DNA from 2 places in the Xanthobacter sp. genome. Region 2 is predicted to be linked to the other one. Evidence: riboswitches for the same ligand, from Rfam matches in the RefSeq annotation. Region 2 holds a riboswitch; the other holds the start of a gene.
What was found. Region 2 has a riboswitch for thiamine pyrophosphate ahead of thiC (phosphomethylpyrimidine synthase ThiC). Riboswitches for the same ligand answer to the same signal wherever they lie in the genome.
Positions count from the first base shown of each region.

Region 1: it holds a riboswitch for thiamine pyrophosphate, as region 2 does, so the genes downstream of both, thiO (glycine oxidase ThiO) here and thiC (phosphomethylpyrimidine synthase ThiC) in region 2, are expected to answer to the same signal.

Region 1 is NZ_JAYRPE010000072.1:58,820-66,435, forward strand. It holds gene ACE3QW_RS21220 (thiamine phosphate synthase) at 1-105, opposite strand, end outside; gene ACE3QW_RS21225 (thiazole synthase) at 109-900, opposite strand; gene thiS (sulfur carrier protein ThiS) at 954-1,160, opposite strand; gene thiO (glycine oxidase ThiO) at 1,166-2,305, opposite strand; TPP riboswitch at 2,375-2,474, opposite strand; gene ACE3QW_RS21240 (Trm112 family protein) at 2,536-2,748, opposite strand; gene ACE3QW_RS21245 (DMT family transporter) at 2,944-3,831, shown strand; gene ACE3QW_RS21250 (aspartate-semialdehyde dehydrogenase) at 3,895-4,929, opposite strand; gene ACE3QW_RS21255 (hypothetical protein) at 5,174-5,527, shown strand; gene cysT (sulfate ABC transporter permease subunit CysT) at 5,716-6,582, shown strand; gene cysW (sulfate ABC transporter permease subunit CysW) at 6,582-7,454, shown strand; gene rpe (ribulose-phosphate 3-epimerase) at 7,524-7,616, opposite strand, start outside.
Region 2 is NZ_JAYRPE010000058.1:146,216-153,831, forward strand. It holds gene ACE3QW_RS17120 (tellurite resistance TerB family protein) at 1-747, opposite strand, end outside; gene ACE3QW_RS17125 (alpha/beta fold hydrolase) at 931-1,530, opposite strand; gene ACE3QW_RS17130 (thymidylate synthase) at 1,560-2,354, opposite strand; gene ACE3QW_RS17135 (hypothetical protein) at 2,653-2,916, shown strand; gene bioB (biotin synthase BioB) at 3,145-4,104, opposite strand; TPP riboswitch at 4,253-4,385, shown strand; gene thiC (phosphomethylpyrimidine synthase ThiC) at 4,468-6,342, shown strand; gene cimA (citramalate synthase) at 6,435-7,616, opposite strand, start outside.

The DNA of each region.
Region 1 (7,616 bases), on a different contig from region 2:
TCTGCACCCGCCGGCGCAGGCTGCGGCCACCACGTCCGCCAGATCGCCCCGCGCCAGCGTGCGGTCGGTGATGAGGAGCAGCGGCGGCGTCGGCAGATGGGGCAGGGGTCAGCTCCCGACCAGACCGAACTCGGGGCTGGAGGCCTCCGCGTGCAGCTTGCGCGGGATGCGGCCGGCGAGGCGGGCGAGGCGGCCGGCGTCCACCGCGTGGCGGAAGGCGGTCGCCATGCGCACCGGATCGAGCGCCTTGGAGACCGCGGTGTTGAGCAGCACTGCCGAGCAGCCCAGCTCCATGGCAAGTGCCGCGTCGGACGCCGTGCCGATGCCCGCGTCCAGCACCACCGGCACGGGCGAGCGGGAGCAGATCAGCTCGATCATGTGCGGATTGGCGATGCCGAGGCCGGTGCCGATCATGGAGCCGAGCGGCATGACGGTTGCGGCGCCGAGGTCCGCGAGCTTCTGGCAGGTGACGGGATCGTCGTTGCAATAGGGCAGGACGACGAAGCCGCGCGAGACCAGCTCCTCGGTGGCCTTCAGCAGCTCCTCCACATTGGGATAGAGCAGCTCGCGGTCGCCGATGACCTCCAGCTTCACCCAGTCCGTCTCCAGCGCCTCGCGGGCGAGTTCGGCGGTGAGCACCGCATCCTTGGCGGTCTGGCAGCCGGCGGTGTTGGGCAGGATGTGCACGCGGCCGGTGAGGAGGTCCGTCAGGCTCTCCTCGTAGCCGGCGAGGCTGATGCGGCGGATGGAGGCCGTGGCCATCTCGCTGCCCGAGGCGGCCAGCGCATCGAGGAAGACCTTCTGGTTGGGATAGCCCGCCGTGCCCAGGAACAGCCGCGACGAGAAGGTGCGGCCGGCGATGACGAGGGGATCGGCGTTGGGATTTTCGAACGCGCTCATGGTGCTTCTTCCCGGCGCCCGCGCACGAGCGCTCTGTTCTGTTCGGCCGGGGCTCAGCCGCCCTGCTTGGCCTCGATGATTTCCACGGCGTCGCCTGCGGAAAGGCGCGCGTCGGTCCAAGTGCGGCGAGGCACCACCGCGCCGTTCACCGCCACCGCGATGCCCTTGCGCTCCGGCTCAAGCCCCTTGGCGACGAGCAGGTCGGCAACGGTGGCGACGGGATGCGCTTCCTCGGCGCCGTTCACCTTCAGGGCCAGCATGGCGCTCACTCCGCCGCCGCGCGCGGCGGGCCGAAGCGCTCCGCGCCGAAGGGCCGGGCCACGTCCGCAATGGTGCCGCTGAGAATGTGGTCGGCGATCACCTGCGTCGTCACCGGCAGAAGGAGGATGCCGTTGCGGTGGTGGCCGGTGGCGTAGACGAGGCCGTCCACCTCCGGGCTCGGGCCGAGGATGGGCGCATCGTCCCGGCTGCCGGGGCGGAAGCCGACCCATTGCTCGACGATGCTCAGCTCTTCCAGCGTCGGCAGCGCCCGCCACGCATGGGTGAGGAGCGCGAGCTGGCCGCCGGCCGTGAGGTCGGTGTCGAACCCCTTCTCCTCGGTGGTGGCGCCGAGGATCAGCCGCCCATCGCGCCGCGGCACGAGATAGGAGCCCGGCGCCCACAGCACGTGGGAGAGGATGGGTGCCGCCGGGTCCATGCGCAGCGAAAGCATCTGCCCCTTGATGGGGCGCACCGGCAACGGCGTCGCCGGGGTAATGTCCACACCCCGGCTCCAGGCGCCGGCGGCCAGCACCACCACGTCGGCGGCATGGTGGGTCTCGCCGGTGACGACGCCGGTGGCCCGGCCGCCGGCGGTCTCAACCCGGCTGACCGGGGTGTGTTCGTGAAGCGTCGCGCCGGCCTTCAGCGCGGCGATCTTCAGCGCGGCGGCAACCTTGCGGTTGTCGACCTGATGATCCTCCGGGCTCAGCACGCCGCCGGCGAGGCGGGGGGCGAGATAGGGCTCGCGCCGACGCACCTCGGCGGCGGTGAGCCACTGGACGGGCAGGCCGAGGCCCTGCTGGAAGGCGAACAGGTGGCGCAGCTTGGCGAGATCGTCCGCCGTGAGGGCGATGGTGATGGTGCCCTCGGTGCGCAGGTCCACCTCTTGTCCGGAGGCATGCTCCAGCTCCGCCGCGAAGGCGGGCCACAGGGTCTGGCTGGCGCGGTTGAGCGTTAGCAGGCCTTCCTCGCCGGGCTCGGCCTCGGCGCAGGCGGCCAGCATGCCGGCGGCGGCGCGGCTCGCGCCTTGCCCGGTCTCACCGGCGTCGAACAGGTCCACCGGGCAACCCGCCTCGGCGAGGCGCCACGCGAGGGCGAGGCCGATGACGCCGCCGCCCACGATGGCCACATGGGGACGGGCCACACGCGGTTTCGCCTTTCCCGCCGGTGCAGAGCCGGCTTGCGATGAAGGTGCGAATGTAAACTGCGACAAGCTCTCGCTCATCGGCATCTCCCTACGCTGGCATGATCCAGACAGGTTCGATGGGTGTGATCTCAGCCGCGCATGATGCGCGGCACCCCAGGCCGTGTCTGTTATTTACTCATGCCGGCCGCAGAACTGCAAGAGGCGGGGCGCCCGGGACGAGGCGGACCTCAGCGGTTGAGCTCGCTTTCGTCCAGCTGGCGCGCCTCGTCGGCGAGCATGATCGGGATGCCGTCGCGGATGGGATAGGCGAGGCGGGCGGCGCGGGAGATCAACTCCTGGCGCTCGCGATCATATTCCAGCGGCCCCTTGGTGAGGGGGCAGACCAGGATTTCGAGCAGCTTGGGGTCGACGTCGTGGCCGGGACGCTGGGACTGGATCATGTTCTCGCTCTTTGGTGCCGCGCGTTTCGAGGGCAAGGGGTCCGCGGCGCGCCACCATAGCGGCGCCGGGGTGGCCTTTCACCAGTGATTTTCGCGACATCACGGCCGCTGATGGGCATATCACGCGGTTTCGCTGTCTTTCCGCCCCCGCAGCCCCTAATGAAGCGGCCTTGGAATCGCGCCCTCGGGAGCCCAATGGATCGACGCTTGGCCCTCGGGCTTCTTCTCGGCTTCGTCGCGGTCGTGATGTTCGGCGCGACGCTGCCGCTCACCCGCTTCGCGCTGCACGATTTCAGCCCCTGGTTCATCAGCTTCGGCCGCGCCGCCTTGGCGGGCTTTGCGGCGCTCGGGCTGGTGCTGGCGCTGCGCCGGCCGTGGCCGTTCGGCCAGCCCAAGGTGCTGTGGCGCCTCGCCGTGTCCTCTGCCTGCCTGATCTTCGTGTTCCCGCTGGCCATCGGCGTCGCCACCCAGACGGTGCCGGCGGCCCATGGCGGCATCGTGCTCGGCCTTCTGCCCCTGTGCACGGCCATCGCGGCCATGCTGCTGGCCGGGGAGCGGCCGGGCCTCGGCCTGTTCGCCGCGAGCGCGGTGGGGGCCGGGCTTGTGGTGGCCTTCGCCTTGCGCAACGGCGCGGGCGGCGCGCTGGGAATGGGCGACAGCCTCTTGTTCCTCGGCGTCATCGCCTGCGCCATCGGCTACGCCGTCTCCGGCGGCCTCGCGCGCACCATGTCGGGCTGGGAGGTGATCGCGTTCATGCTGATCCTCTGCCTGCCGGTGACGCTGCCGCTCGCGCTCCTCACCTTTCCGTGGGGTGGGGCGGGCACTGTGGCAGGCGCCTCCTGGGCGGCACTGGTCTATCTCGGCCTCTTCAGCCAGCTCATCGGCTTCTTCTTCTGGAATGCCGGGCTCGCCATGGGCGGCATCGCCCGCGTCGGCCAGATGCAGCTTCTTCAGACCTTCGTGACGGTGGGACTCGCCTGGCCCATCAATGGCGAGGTGCCGGACGCGGAGACCGTGGCCTTCGCCGCGGGCGTGGCGCTGGTGGTCGCGGTGGCGCAGCGGACCCGCTCCCGGCCGCGCTGATCCTGCAAACGAAAACGGCCCGCCGAAGCGGGCCGTTCTTTACGTCTCGGATTACCGGAAGGCTCAGGCCGCCTTGGAACGGGCGGTGATGAGCTTGCGGTTCACCAGCACCTCGGCGATCTGCACCGCGTTCAGCGCGGCGCCCTTGCGCAGATTGTCCGACACGCACCAGAAGGCGATGCCGTTGTCCACGGTCGGGTCGTCGCGCAGGCGCGAGATGTAGGTCGCGTCCTCGCCGGCCGCCTCGTGGGGGGTGGCGTAGCCGCCCGGCTCACGGGTGTCGATGACGAGGATGCCGGGCGCCTCGCGCAGGATCTTGCGCGCGTCGTCGGCGGACAGCTCCTTCTCGAACTCCACGTTCACCGCCTCGGAGTGGGAGATGAAGACCGGCACGCGGACGCAGGTGGCCGTGAGCTTGATCTTGGGGTCGAGAATCTTCTTGGTCTCGGCCACCATCTTCCACTCTTCCTTGGTGAAACCGTCGTCCATGAAGACGTCGATCTGCGGGATGAGATTGAAGGCGATGCGCTTCGGGAACTTCTTCGGCTCCACCGGATCGGAGACGAAGACGGCGCGGGTCTGCGAGAACAGCTCGTCCATGGCGTCCTTGCCGGCGCCGGAGACGGACTGGTAGGTGGAGACCACCACGCGCTTGATGGTCGCAGCGTCATGCAGCGGCTTCAGCGCGACCACGAGCTGCGCCGTGGAGCAGTTCGGATTGGCGATGATGTTCTTCTTGGTGAAGCCGACGATGGCGTCCGCATTCACCTCGGGAACGATCAGCGGCACGTCCGGGTCCATGCGCCACTGGGAGGAATTGTCGATGACGACGCAGCCCTGCGCGCCGATCTTCGGCGACCACTCCTTGGACACGGCTCCGCCGGCCGACATCAGGCAGATGTCGGTGTCGGAGAAGTCGTAGGTCTCGAGTGCCTTCACCTTCAGGGTTTTATCGCCGTAGGAGACTTCCACGCCCTGCGACTTTCGCGAGGCGAGCGCGACGACCTCGTCCGCGGGGAAACCCCGCTCGTCGAGGATCGAGAGAATCTCCCGGCCCACGTTGCCCGTGGCGCCGACGACGGCGACCTTGTAACCCATGATGTTCCTCGGATGTCTCGGCCCATGCGGCCGAAGACCGTGCTTTTAGGCCGAACCCCCTGGCCTTGCAAATCGAAGATTCGCGATCGGGCACGGCATCCGCGCATTCAACTGTTGCGTCAACGCAACGCGCCGGCGTCGAGAAGGCGGGAACATGGCACCAAGGAGGCGGGTTTCCTTGCGCAGGGGACAAACGTCTATTAATCCAGTCAAGGTCGGCCCTGCGCCGATCTGGGAGGATGCCATGGGTTTCGCGTCGTTCACCACCTTCGCTGCTTTCGCCCGTTCGGGCCTGAAGACGGCGCTCTCGGTGTCGCTGGCGGCGGCAGCCATTGCGGCGACCACCGGTGCCTTTTCCATCGCGTCCGCCGACAGCGCCGAGGCGCAGACGGTGAAGAAGCGCAACCGTATCGTGGTGGAGCGTCGCTCCTATCTCGATGCCGGCACGGTGGTGAAGCCCGGCTCCAAGTCGTACCTCGATTACGCGCTGCCGCCCGGCTACTTCTACCCCACCTATGGGCCCACCGCCGCCGGCCCCGGCCCCATCACCGGCCTGCGCTGGCCGCTGCCGGGCGCCTTCGACCTGCCGGGCTTCTGAGCCAAGGTTGCCGAAGAACACGGAAGGGGCCGCCTCGCGGCCCTTTTTTGTGCGGTGAAATCACAGCGATTTCGCGGTGTTTAATTTTTATCCCGGCCAAGCATGACATTTCCGCTTGTGCGCGCCATAACGGCCCTATGCCGCGCCGTCGGCCCGACCTTCCAGCGCAAGATGCCCCTTAAGAGCCCATGCCCCGCCCCCGCTTCGCGCTGCCGATGCTGAGCCGCCAGCCCCGCCGCAGCGTCATTCCGGGCTTTCGGCTCTCGCTCGGCCTCGCGCTGCTCTATCTCGGCCTCATCGTGCTCCTGCCCATCGGCGCGCTGCTGCTGAAGGCGGCGGACGTGGGCTTCGAGCGCTACATCGCCATCATCACCTCGCCGCGCACACTCGCCTCCTTCCAGGTGACGCTCACCACGGCGGCGCTGGCGGCGCTGTTCAATGCCATCTATGGCCTCGCTCTCGCCTGGGTGCTGGTGCGCTACGAATTCCCCGGCAAGCGCCTGCTGGATGCCATGGTGGACGTGCCGTTCGCCCTGCCCACGGCGGTGGCGGGCCTCGCGCTGACGGCGCTGTTCGCCAAGAACGGCTGGTTCGGCGCGCCGCTGGCACAGTGGGGGATACAGGTGGCCTACGCCCCGGCCGGCATCGTCTGCGCCATGGCCTTCACCTCCATCCCCTTCGTGGTGCGCACGGTGCAGCCGGTGCTGGAGGACATGGAGCCGGAACTGGAGGAGGCGGGCGCGACGCTGGGCGCGAGCGACCTCACCATCTTCCGCCGCATCATCTTTCCCACCATCTTCCCGGCCTTCCTCGCCGGTACGTCGCTGGCCTTCGCCCGCTCGCTCGGGGAGTTCGGCGCGGTGGTGTTCATCGCCGGCAACCAGCCGTTCCGCACCGAGATCGTGGCGCTGCTCACCTTCATCCGGCTGGAGGAATATGACTACGCGGCCGCCGCGGCGATCGCCGTCACGATGCTGGGCCTCGCTTTCATCATGCTTCTGATCGTGAACGCCGTGCAGGCGTGGCATCAGAAGTTTGCGATGGGGGATGCCTGATGGCCCGTCCCGTGAACCGCCACCGCCTGCGCGTCGGCGACGGCGGGGTGACGCGCTCGGTGATTCTCACGCTGGTGCTGGCGACCACCGGGCTGGCGCTCATCGCGCCGCTGGCCGTCATCTTCGCCGAGGCGTTCGCGCGCGGCGTGCCCACCTATCTCGAAGCGCTCGCCCGGCCGGATACGCTGCACGCGGTGGGGCTGACGCTGCTGACGGCCCTCATCTGCGTGCCGCTCAACACCGCCTTCGGCATCGCCGCCGCCTGGGCGGTGACGAAATTCTCCTTCCGCGGGCGCAACCTGCTGCTGGCGGTGGCGGAGCTGCCCTTCTCCATCTCGCCCATCGTTGCGGGCGTCGCCTATCTCTTCGTCTATGGGGCGCAGGGGCTGTTCGGGCCGTTCCTGCAGGCACACGACATCAAGATCATGTTCGCCGTGCCGGCCATCATCCTTGCCAGCCTGTTCGTCACCGCGCCCTTCGTGCTGCGCGAGCTGGTGCCGCTGATGATGGCGCAGGGGCGGGACGAGGAGGAGGCGGCGGTCAGTCTCGGCGCCTCGGGCTTCGACGTGCTGCGGCTCGTTACCCTGCCCAACGTGAAATTCGCGCTGCTCTACGGTGCCGCTTTGTGCAATGCGCGGGTGATGGGCGAGTTCGGCGCCGTCTCCATCGTCTCCGGCAACATCCGCGGCCAGACCTCGACTTTGCCGTTGCAGATCGAGCTGCTCTACCAGGACAGCCACGCGGTCGCCGCCTTCGCCGCGGCGACGGTGCTGGCGGGCGTCGCCCTCTTCACGCTGGTGGCGAAGTATCTGATCGAGCGGGCAGAGCGGGCGCGGGGCGAGATCGTCGCGCCGCGCCGGCCGGGGCACTGATCGGTTCGGCTCCGGTCTTCGACCGGCGCCGATTGCTTCGCTCAGGCGCCGCGCGGGCTTGAACCAGCCTCAGGCCGCAGCGGCGGTGCCCGTGGCGGCGGCGATTTCGCGCTTCATGGCGGCGATGGTCGCGGCATAGTCCTTGGCGCCGTAGATGGCGCT
Region 2 (7,616 bases):
ATCGATCTCCCCATCGGCCTGCGCGGCGGCGGCCATGGCCGAGAGCAGCACGCCGGAGAAGGCTTCCGGGCCACCCGGCGCGGCGGCGGGGGAGAAGGCGGCTTCCGGCGTGCCGGAGGTGAAGGCCGCGCGTCCGCCGGCCCCCGCCTGCCACTTGCGGTACGCCTTCCAGGCCAGCATCCCCATGATGGCGAGGCCGCCATATCGCATCAGGTCGCTGCCGCCCGATGAGGAGGGTTGATGGCCGGGCTGGGGCGAGGGCTGCGGCTGGCGATAGTCGGAGACCGGGGGCTCCGGCTGGGGATAGCCGCCGGCCGTGGACGAGCCGCCGCGGCCGAGGGCTTCCGAGGCGAGATCGCCGAGACCTCCGCCCGCGCCGCCCGACATGCCGCCCCCCTGCGTGGAGCCGCCGGACGGCCCGCCCGCGCCACCACCGAGAATCTGGCCGAGAATGTCCTCCAGCCCGCCGGAGGAACCGCCCGCCGCGCCGCCGGACGGACCACCCTGCGGCGCTCCGCGTCCTCCGCCGAGCACCTGGCCCAGGATGTCGCCGAGGCCGCCGGGCAGTCCCGACGGCGCTCCGCCCGCTCCGCCGCGCTGACCGCCGCCACCGAGCACCTGGCCGAGGATGTCACCCAGCCCGCCCGGCAGGCCGCCGCCGGTCTGCTGCGCGCCGCCGCCCCGCACGCTGCCCGAGCCGAGCGCCGCGCCGATGAGCTGTCCCAGAAGATCACCCGTTCCGGCCATGGCTTCCTCCCTCAAGGTGCCGCTGCGCGGGGCAAGGCCCGGCTGCGATCGGGCTGCTACAGCCCTGTTGAGTCCAAATGCGGGCATGATCTTGCTTATGGGGCCGCCCGAGCCCGCGCGTGAGCTAAGGACGAAGTCCGCACCCGGACAAGCCCGAAGATACTCCGCCCCGGCTCAATCGGCTTACGAAGTCGCGATCAGATGACGCCGGATCTTGTCCGCTACCGCCGCCGCGTGGGTCTGCGCCAGATCATGTCCCGCCCCCGGCAGGATGCACAGGCGCGAGTTTGGCAGCAGGCGCGCCAGCCTTTCCCCGACAGCCACCGGGCTGATGGGATCGGCGTCGCCCCACAGCAGCAGCGTCGGCGCGCGGACCGAAGGCAACCGGTCGGAGAGATCATCGACGGGATCGGCGATCCACCGCGCCGCGTGCGGGAAGGCGCCGAAATAGTCCGGGCGCCAGTCTTCTCTGCCCAGATCAGCCACCGGAACCCCGCCGGAGGTCACGCACAGAACAAGCGTCCGGACGAGGTGGGGGAAGGCGAGCGCCAGCTTCAGCGCGATGTAGCCGCCCATGGACTGGGCGACGATGGCCACCGGCTGGCGCATCCGGTCCGCGACCAGGCCGACGAGATCATCGATGCTGTTCACGTCCGCGCTGGCGGGCTGGCTGCCCAGTCCGGGCCAGGAGAAGAACGTGCCCTCCCATGCGGCCCGGTCCGCGACGGGCTTCCAGAACGCGGCGTCTCCCGTTGCGCCGGGCAGGAACAGCGTCTCGATCATGGCTTGGCGGGCCGGATGGCTGCGGGCGGCTAGACCGCCACCGGGGCCTTGATGGCCGGGTGGGGATCGTAGTTCACGATCTCGATGTCCTCGTAGCGGAAGGCGAAGAGGTCGCTCACCGCCGGGTTCAGCCGCAGGGAGGGCAGGGCGCGCGGGGTGCGGGAGAGCTGCTCGCGCGCCTGATCGAGATGGTTCACATAGAGGTGCGCATCGCCCAGCGTATGGACGAAATCGCCGACGCCCAGCCCCGTCACCTGCGCCACCATGTGGGTGAGCAGCGCATAGGAGGCGATATTGAACGGCACGCCGAGGAACACGTCCGCCGAGCGCTGGTAGAGCTGGCAGGAGAGCTTGCCCTCCAGCACGTAGAACTGGAACAGGCAGTGGCAGGGGGGCAGGGCCATCTTCGCCACGTCCGCCGGGTTCCAGGCGGTGACGATGAGGCGGCGCGAATCAGGGTTGCGGCGGATGTCGGAGACCACCTGCGCGATCTGGTCGATCACGCCGCCCTCCGGCGTCGGCCAGGAGCGCCACTGGTGGCCGTAGACCGGGCCGAGATCGCCCTTGGCGTCGGCCCACTCGTCCCAGATGGAGACGCCGTTTTCCTTGAGGTAGCGGATGTTGGTGTCGCCGGCGAGAAACCACAATAGCTCGTGGATGATGGATTTCAGGTGCAGCTTCTTGGTGGTCACGAGGGGGAAGCCGCGCGCCAGATCGAATCGCATCTGGTGCCCGAACACCGAGAGGGTGCCGGTGCCGGTCCGGTCGTCCTTGCGCACGCCCTCATCGAGAATGCGGCGCAGGAGCTGGTGGTAAGCTTCCATTAGGTATGTCCGGCCAAGATCAAGCGCCATAAGGCTTTCGCCGTCCGACTTTAGCCCGCCCGTCCGGATGCGGCCAGCACCCGCCGGCCGCCATCCACATGCCGGCGGGAACATGGTTGCCGGCTTCTTATGGCAAGGCTGACGCTGGGACAGGTGTGGCACGGCGGGGGCAGATGGCGAAAAAGTGAGGGATTTCCGCAGCGTATGACCCTTGGAGACCCCCTTTTTCGCCACGACCCGGCCGTATTAGACCAGCAAGAGCACGCACCAAGACTCGTGACGATCAAGGGCAAGACACATGAGCTCCCAAACCAACCTCACGGCAGCGCTGCTCGAGGTTCGCGCCTATCTGGCGCAGGAAGCGCAGGCCGAGGACTTCCGCAACGAGGCCGCCTGGGAGGCGGGATCGAGCCGCGAGGAGCACGCCGCCAGCGATGCCCTCACCCGGCTCGACGAGGTGCTGCGCCAGGTCAAGGCCCAGCAGCGCCCGAACAAGGAAGACCGCGCCCAGTCGCGCAACCACGACCGGGTGCGCCTGCACCACGCTCACCTCGCGGCGTGAAACGTGGCGAGGCGGTCCATGGCTGCCTCGCTCCCCGGCCAAGCGACGGCGCAGACGGAGCGCTGAGCCGGGGACCAGGGGAGAGTCCGGCGCAGCCGGCGATTCTCCTGAGCCGTTGAATTGAAGCGCCTGCGGCGGTTTCTTGCGCTGGACCCCGGCTCGCATTCCGCTGATCGCTGCATGCGTCCGGGGTGCGAGGGTCTCCTGATCTCCGCCTACCCCCGCCCATCAGGCGCCGCCGATGGCCTCGAACAGCGCGGCATCCGCGCCGAGGCCGGCATTGGGGGTGGTGAGCAGCGTGTCCCCGTAGAACACCGAATTCGCCCCCGCGAGGAAGCACAGGATCTGCGCCTCGCGGCTGAGGGCAGCGCGTCCGGCCGAGAGGCGCACCCGCGAGGCGGGCATGACGAGGCGGGCGGTGGCGACCATGCGCACGATCTCCAGCGGGTCCACCGGCGGGCGATCGGCCAGCGGCGTGCCTTCCACCGCCACCAGCGCATTCACCGGCACGCTTTCGGGATGCGGATCGAACCCCGCCAGCACCTGCAGCATGGCCGCGCGGTCGCGCATGGTCTCGCCCATGCCGATGATGCCGCCGGAGCACAATTCGATGCCCGCCGCGCGCACGCAGGTGAGGGTGTCGATGCGGTCCGCATAGGTGCGGGTGGTGACGATCTCGCCGTAGAAATCCGGCCCCGTATCGAGATTGTGGTTGTAGGCGGTGAGCCCGGCCTCGGCGAGGCGCTGGGCCTGATGCGGCTCCAGCATGCCGAGCGTCACGCAGGCTTCCATGCCGAGCCCGCGCACGCCGCGCACCATCTCCAGCACGGCGTCGAACTCGCGCCCTTCCTTCACCCGCCGCCACGCCGCGCCCATGCAGAAGCGCTCGGCGCCGTTGGCCTGCGCCTGCCCGGCGAGGGCGATGACGGAGGCGGGATCGAGGAACTTCTCCCGCGTCAGGTCCACTTCCGCATGGCGTGCGGACTGGGAGCAATAGGCGCAATCCTCCGGGCAGCCGCCGGTCTTGATGGAGAGCAGGCTCGCCCGCTGCACTTCGTTGGGATCGTGATTGGCGCGGTGGACGGCATTGGCCCGGCCGACCAGCTCCAGCAAGGGCAGGTCCATGAGGGCCGCGATCTCGTCAACGGTCCAGTCGTGGCGGATCGTGCCGTCTTCAGCCATGCCCATATGCCCATGCTCCTTGCGATGTGGGAGGGCTGGTCTAGTCGGCTTCGCGGCGCGTTCCAATACCGCCGGCATTCCCAATTGGGTGACTTGACCTATGCGCGTGCTGCAGTGCAGCGTTGACATTGGGCTTTCGTATACATCACAGTGTCATTGTTCCAAGGGGGGTCCCGGAAGGGGCTGAGATATCGCAAGTTCGCGGGGGTTATGCTCCGCGGCGCCGCGATGACCCTTCGAACCTGATCCGGGTCATACCGGCGAAGGGATCGGAACTTGTGCTTCCCGGCGCTCAGCGTCGCTCCGCACCCGTCTCCTAGCTCAACACCCCGGTTCTCGTTGAAAGCGCAAGCTGAACGGAGATCCGCAATGCTGGACGAAGCCTCGACGTCCTCCCTGAAAGTCACCACCGGGCCGCTGCCCCATTCGCGCAAGGTGTTCGTTTCCGCCACCCGGCCGGACGTGCGCGTCGCCATGCGCGAGATCGCGCTGACCGATCCGTCCGAGCCGCCGGTGAAGGTGTACGACACCTCCGGCCCCTATACCGACCTCGATGCCGTCATCGACCTCACCAAGGGCCTGCCGCAGCTGCGCGCCCAGTGGATTCGCGAGCGCGGCGACGTGGAAGAGGTGGAGGCCCGCGCCGTCCGCCCCGAGGACAACGGCCTGAAGGAGGGCCAGTCCTCCACCCTGCCGCAGTTCGATCTCTCCGGCCGCAGGCCGCTGCGCGCCAAGGCGGGCAAGCGCCCGACCCAGATGGCCTATGCCCGCGCCGGCATCATCACGCCCGAGATGGAATATGTCGCCGCCCGCGAGAACCTCGCCAAGGTGAACGGCGGCGCCCATCCGCACCATCAGGCCATGGGCCTCGGCGCGGCGATCCCCGCCGAGATCACGCCGGAATTCGTGCGGCAGGAAGTGGCGCGCGGCCGCGCCATCATCCCCAACAACATCAACCACCCCGAAACCGCGCCGATGGCCAGCGGCCGGAACTTCCTCGTGAAGATCAACGCCAACCTCGGCAACTCGGCCGTGACCTCGGGCGTGGCGGAAGAGGTGGACAAGCTGGTGTGGGCCACCCGCTGGGGCGCCGACACGGTGATGGACCTCAGCACGGGCAAGAACATCCACACCATCCGCGAATGGATCATGCGCAACTCGCCGGTGCCCATCGGCACCGTGCCGCTCTATCAGGCGCTGGAGAAGGTCAACGGCGTCGCAGAGGACCTGACCTGGGAGATCTTCCGCGACACGGTGATCGAGCAGGCCGAGCAGGGCGTGGACTACATGACGGTGCACGCCGGCGTGCGTCTGCCCTTCGTGCCGCTCACCGCCAACCGCGTCACCGGCATCGTCTCGCGCGGCGGCTCCATCATGGCCAAGTGGTGCCTCGCGCACCACAAGGAGAGCTTCCTCTACGAGCACTTCGAAGAGCTGTGCGAGATCCTCGCCCAGTATGACGTAGCCTTCTCGCTGGGCGACGGCCTGCGCCCCGGCTCCATCGCCGATGCCAACGACGCCGCGCAGTTCGCCGAGCTGGAGACGCTCGGCCAGCTTACCGAGATCGCCTGGAAGTACGATTGCCAGGTGATGATCGAGGGCCCCGGCCACGTGCCGCTCCACCTCATCCGCGAGAATGTGGAGAAGCAGCTCAAGGTCTGCCACGAAGCGCCGTTCTATACCCTCGGCCCGCTGGTGACGGACATCTCCCCCGGCTACGACCACATCTCCTCCGCCATCGGCGCGGCGATGATCGGCTGGTTCGGCACGGCGATGCTCTGCTACGTCACGCCGAAGGAGCATCTCGGCCTGCCCGACCGCGACGACGTGAAGACCGGCGTCATCTCCTACAAGATCGCCGCCCACGCCGCCGACCTCGCCAAGGGCCACCCGGCCGCGCGCATCCGCGACGATGCGCTCTCCCGGGCCCGCTTCTCCTTCCGCTGGCGCGACCAGTTCGCGCTGTCGCTCGACCCGGAGACGGCCGAGCGCTTCCATGACGAGACGCTCCCTGCCGAGGGCGCCAAGGTGGCGCACTTCTGCTCCATGTGCGGGCCGAAGTTCTGCTCCATGAAGATCTCGCAGGAGCTGAAGCTGGAAGCCGGCGACATCGCCCGCGCCCAGGCCGACAACCTCGCCTCCTCGGGCATGGCCGAGATGGCCCAGAAGTTCCGCGACGGCGGCGGCCTGATCTACACGCCCGCCCCGGAAGTCGCGCCCCCTCCGCCCGCCGCGGCGGAGTGAGGGCAGGGCGCTGACGGCGCCAGCGCAGGACTGAAAAGAAAAGGCCGGGCCTTCGCAGCCCGGCCTTTTTCACATTCCGGCTCGCGAGCCCGTCAGGCCGGCGCGCCTTCCTTCAGCAGCTTCCAGGTGATGGAATCCAAGAGCGCCTCGAAGGAGGCGTCGATGATGTTGGGGGAGACGCCCACCGTGGTCCAGCGGTCGCCGGTCTCGTCCGCGCTCTCGATCAGCACCCGCGTCACCGCCTCCGTGCCGCCGTTGAGCACGCGCACGCGATAGTCGGTGAGATGCAGCCCGGAGATGAAGGGCTGGTACTTGCCGAGATCCTTGCGCAGGGCCACGTCCAGCGCGTTCACCGGGCCGTTGCCCTCGGCGGCGGAGATCATGGTCTCGTCGTCCACCTTCACCTTCACGATGGCTTCCGCCACGGTGACAAGCTCGCCCTGCGCGTTGTAGCGCCGCTCCACATTCACCTTGAAGCGCTCCACCGCGAAATAGTCCGGCACCGAGCCCAGCATCCGCCGCGCCAGCAGGGCGAAGGACGCGTCCGCCGCCTCGTAGGAATAGCCCAGCGCCTCGCGCTCCTTCACCTCTTCCAGAAGGCGGGAAATGCGCGGGTCCTTCTTGTCCACCGGCACGCCGAGGCGCTCCAGCTCGGAGAGCACGTTGGAGCGGCCGGCCTGGTCGGAGACCATCACCCGGCGGCGGTTGCCCACCTTTTCCGGGGCGACGTGCTCGTAGGTGGCGGGATCCTTCAGGATGGCCGAGGCGTGGATGCCGGCCTTGGTGGCGAAGGCGCTTTCGCCCACATAAGGCGCGTGCCGGTCGGGCGCGCGGTTCAGCATCTCGTCCAGCGTGCGGGAGACGTGGACCAGCTCGCCCAGCGCCTCCTCGCCCACGCCGATGTCGAAGCGCGCCGCATAGTCCTTCTTGAGCAGAAGGGTGGGGATGAGCGAGCAGAGGTTGGCGTTGCCGCAGCGCTCGCCAAGGCCGTTGAGCGTGCCCTGGATCTGCCGCGCGCCGGCGCGGACGGCGGCCAGCGAATTGGCCACCGCCTGCTCGGTGTCGTTGTGGGCGTGGATGCCCACATTGGTGCCCGGCACCACCTTCACCACCTCGGTGACGATGGCCTCCACCTCGTGGGGCAGGGTGCCGCCATTGGTGTCGCAGAGCACCACCCAGCGGGCGCCAGCCTCATAGGCGGTGCGGGCGCAGGCGAGGGCGAAGTCGCGGTCTTCCTTGAAGCCGTCGAAGAAATGCTCGCAATCCACCAGCGC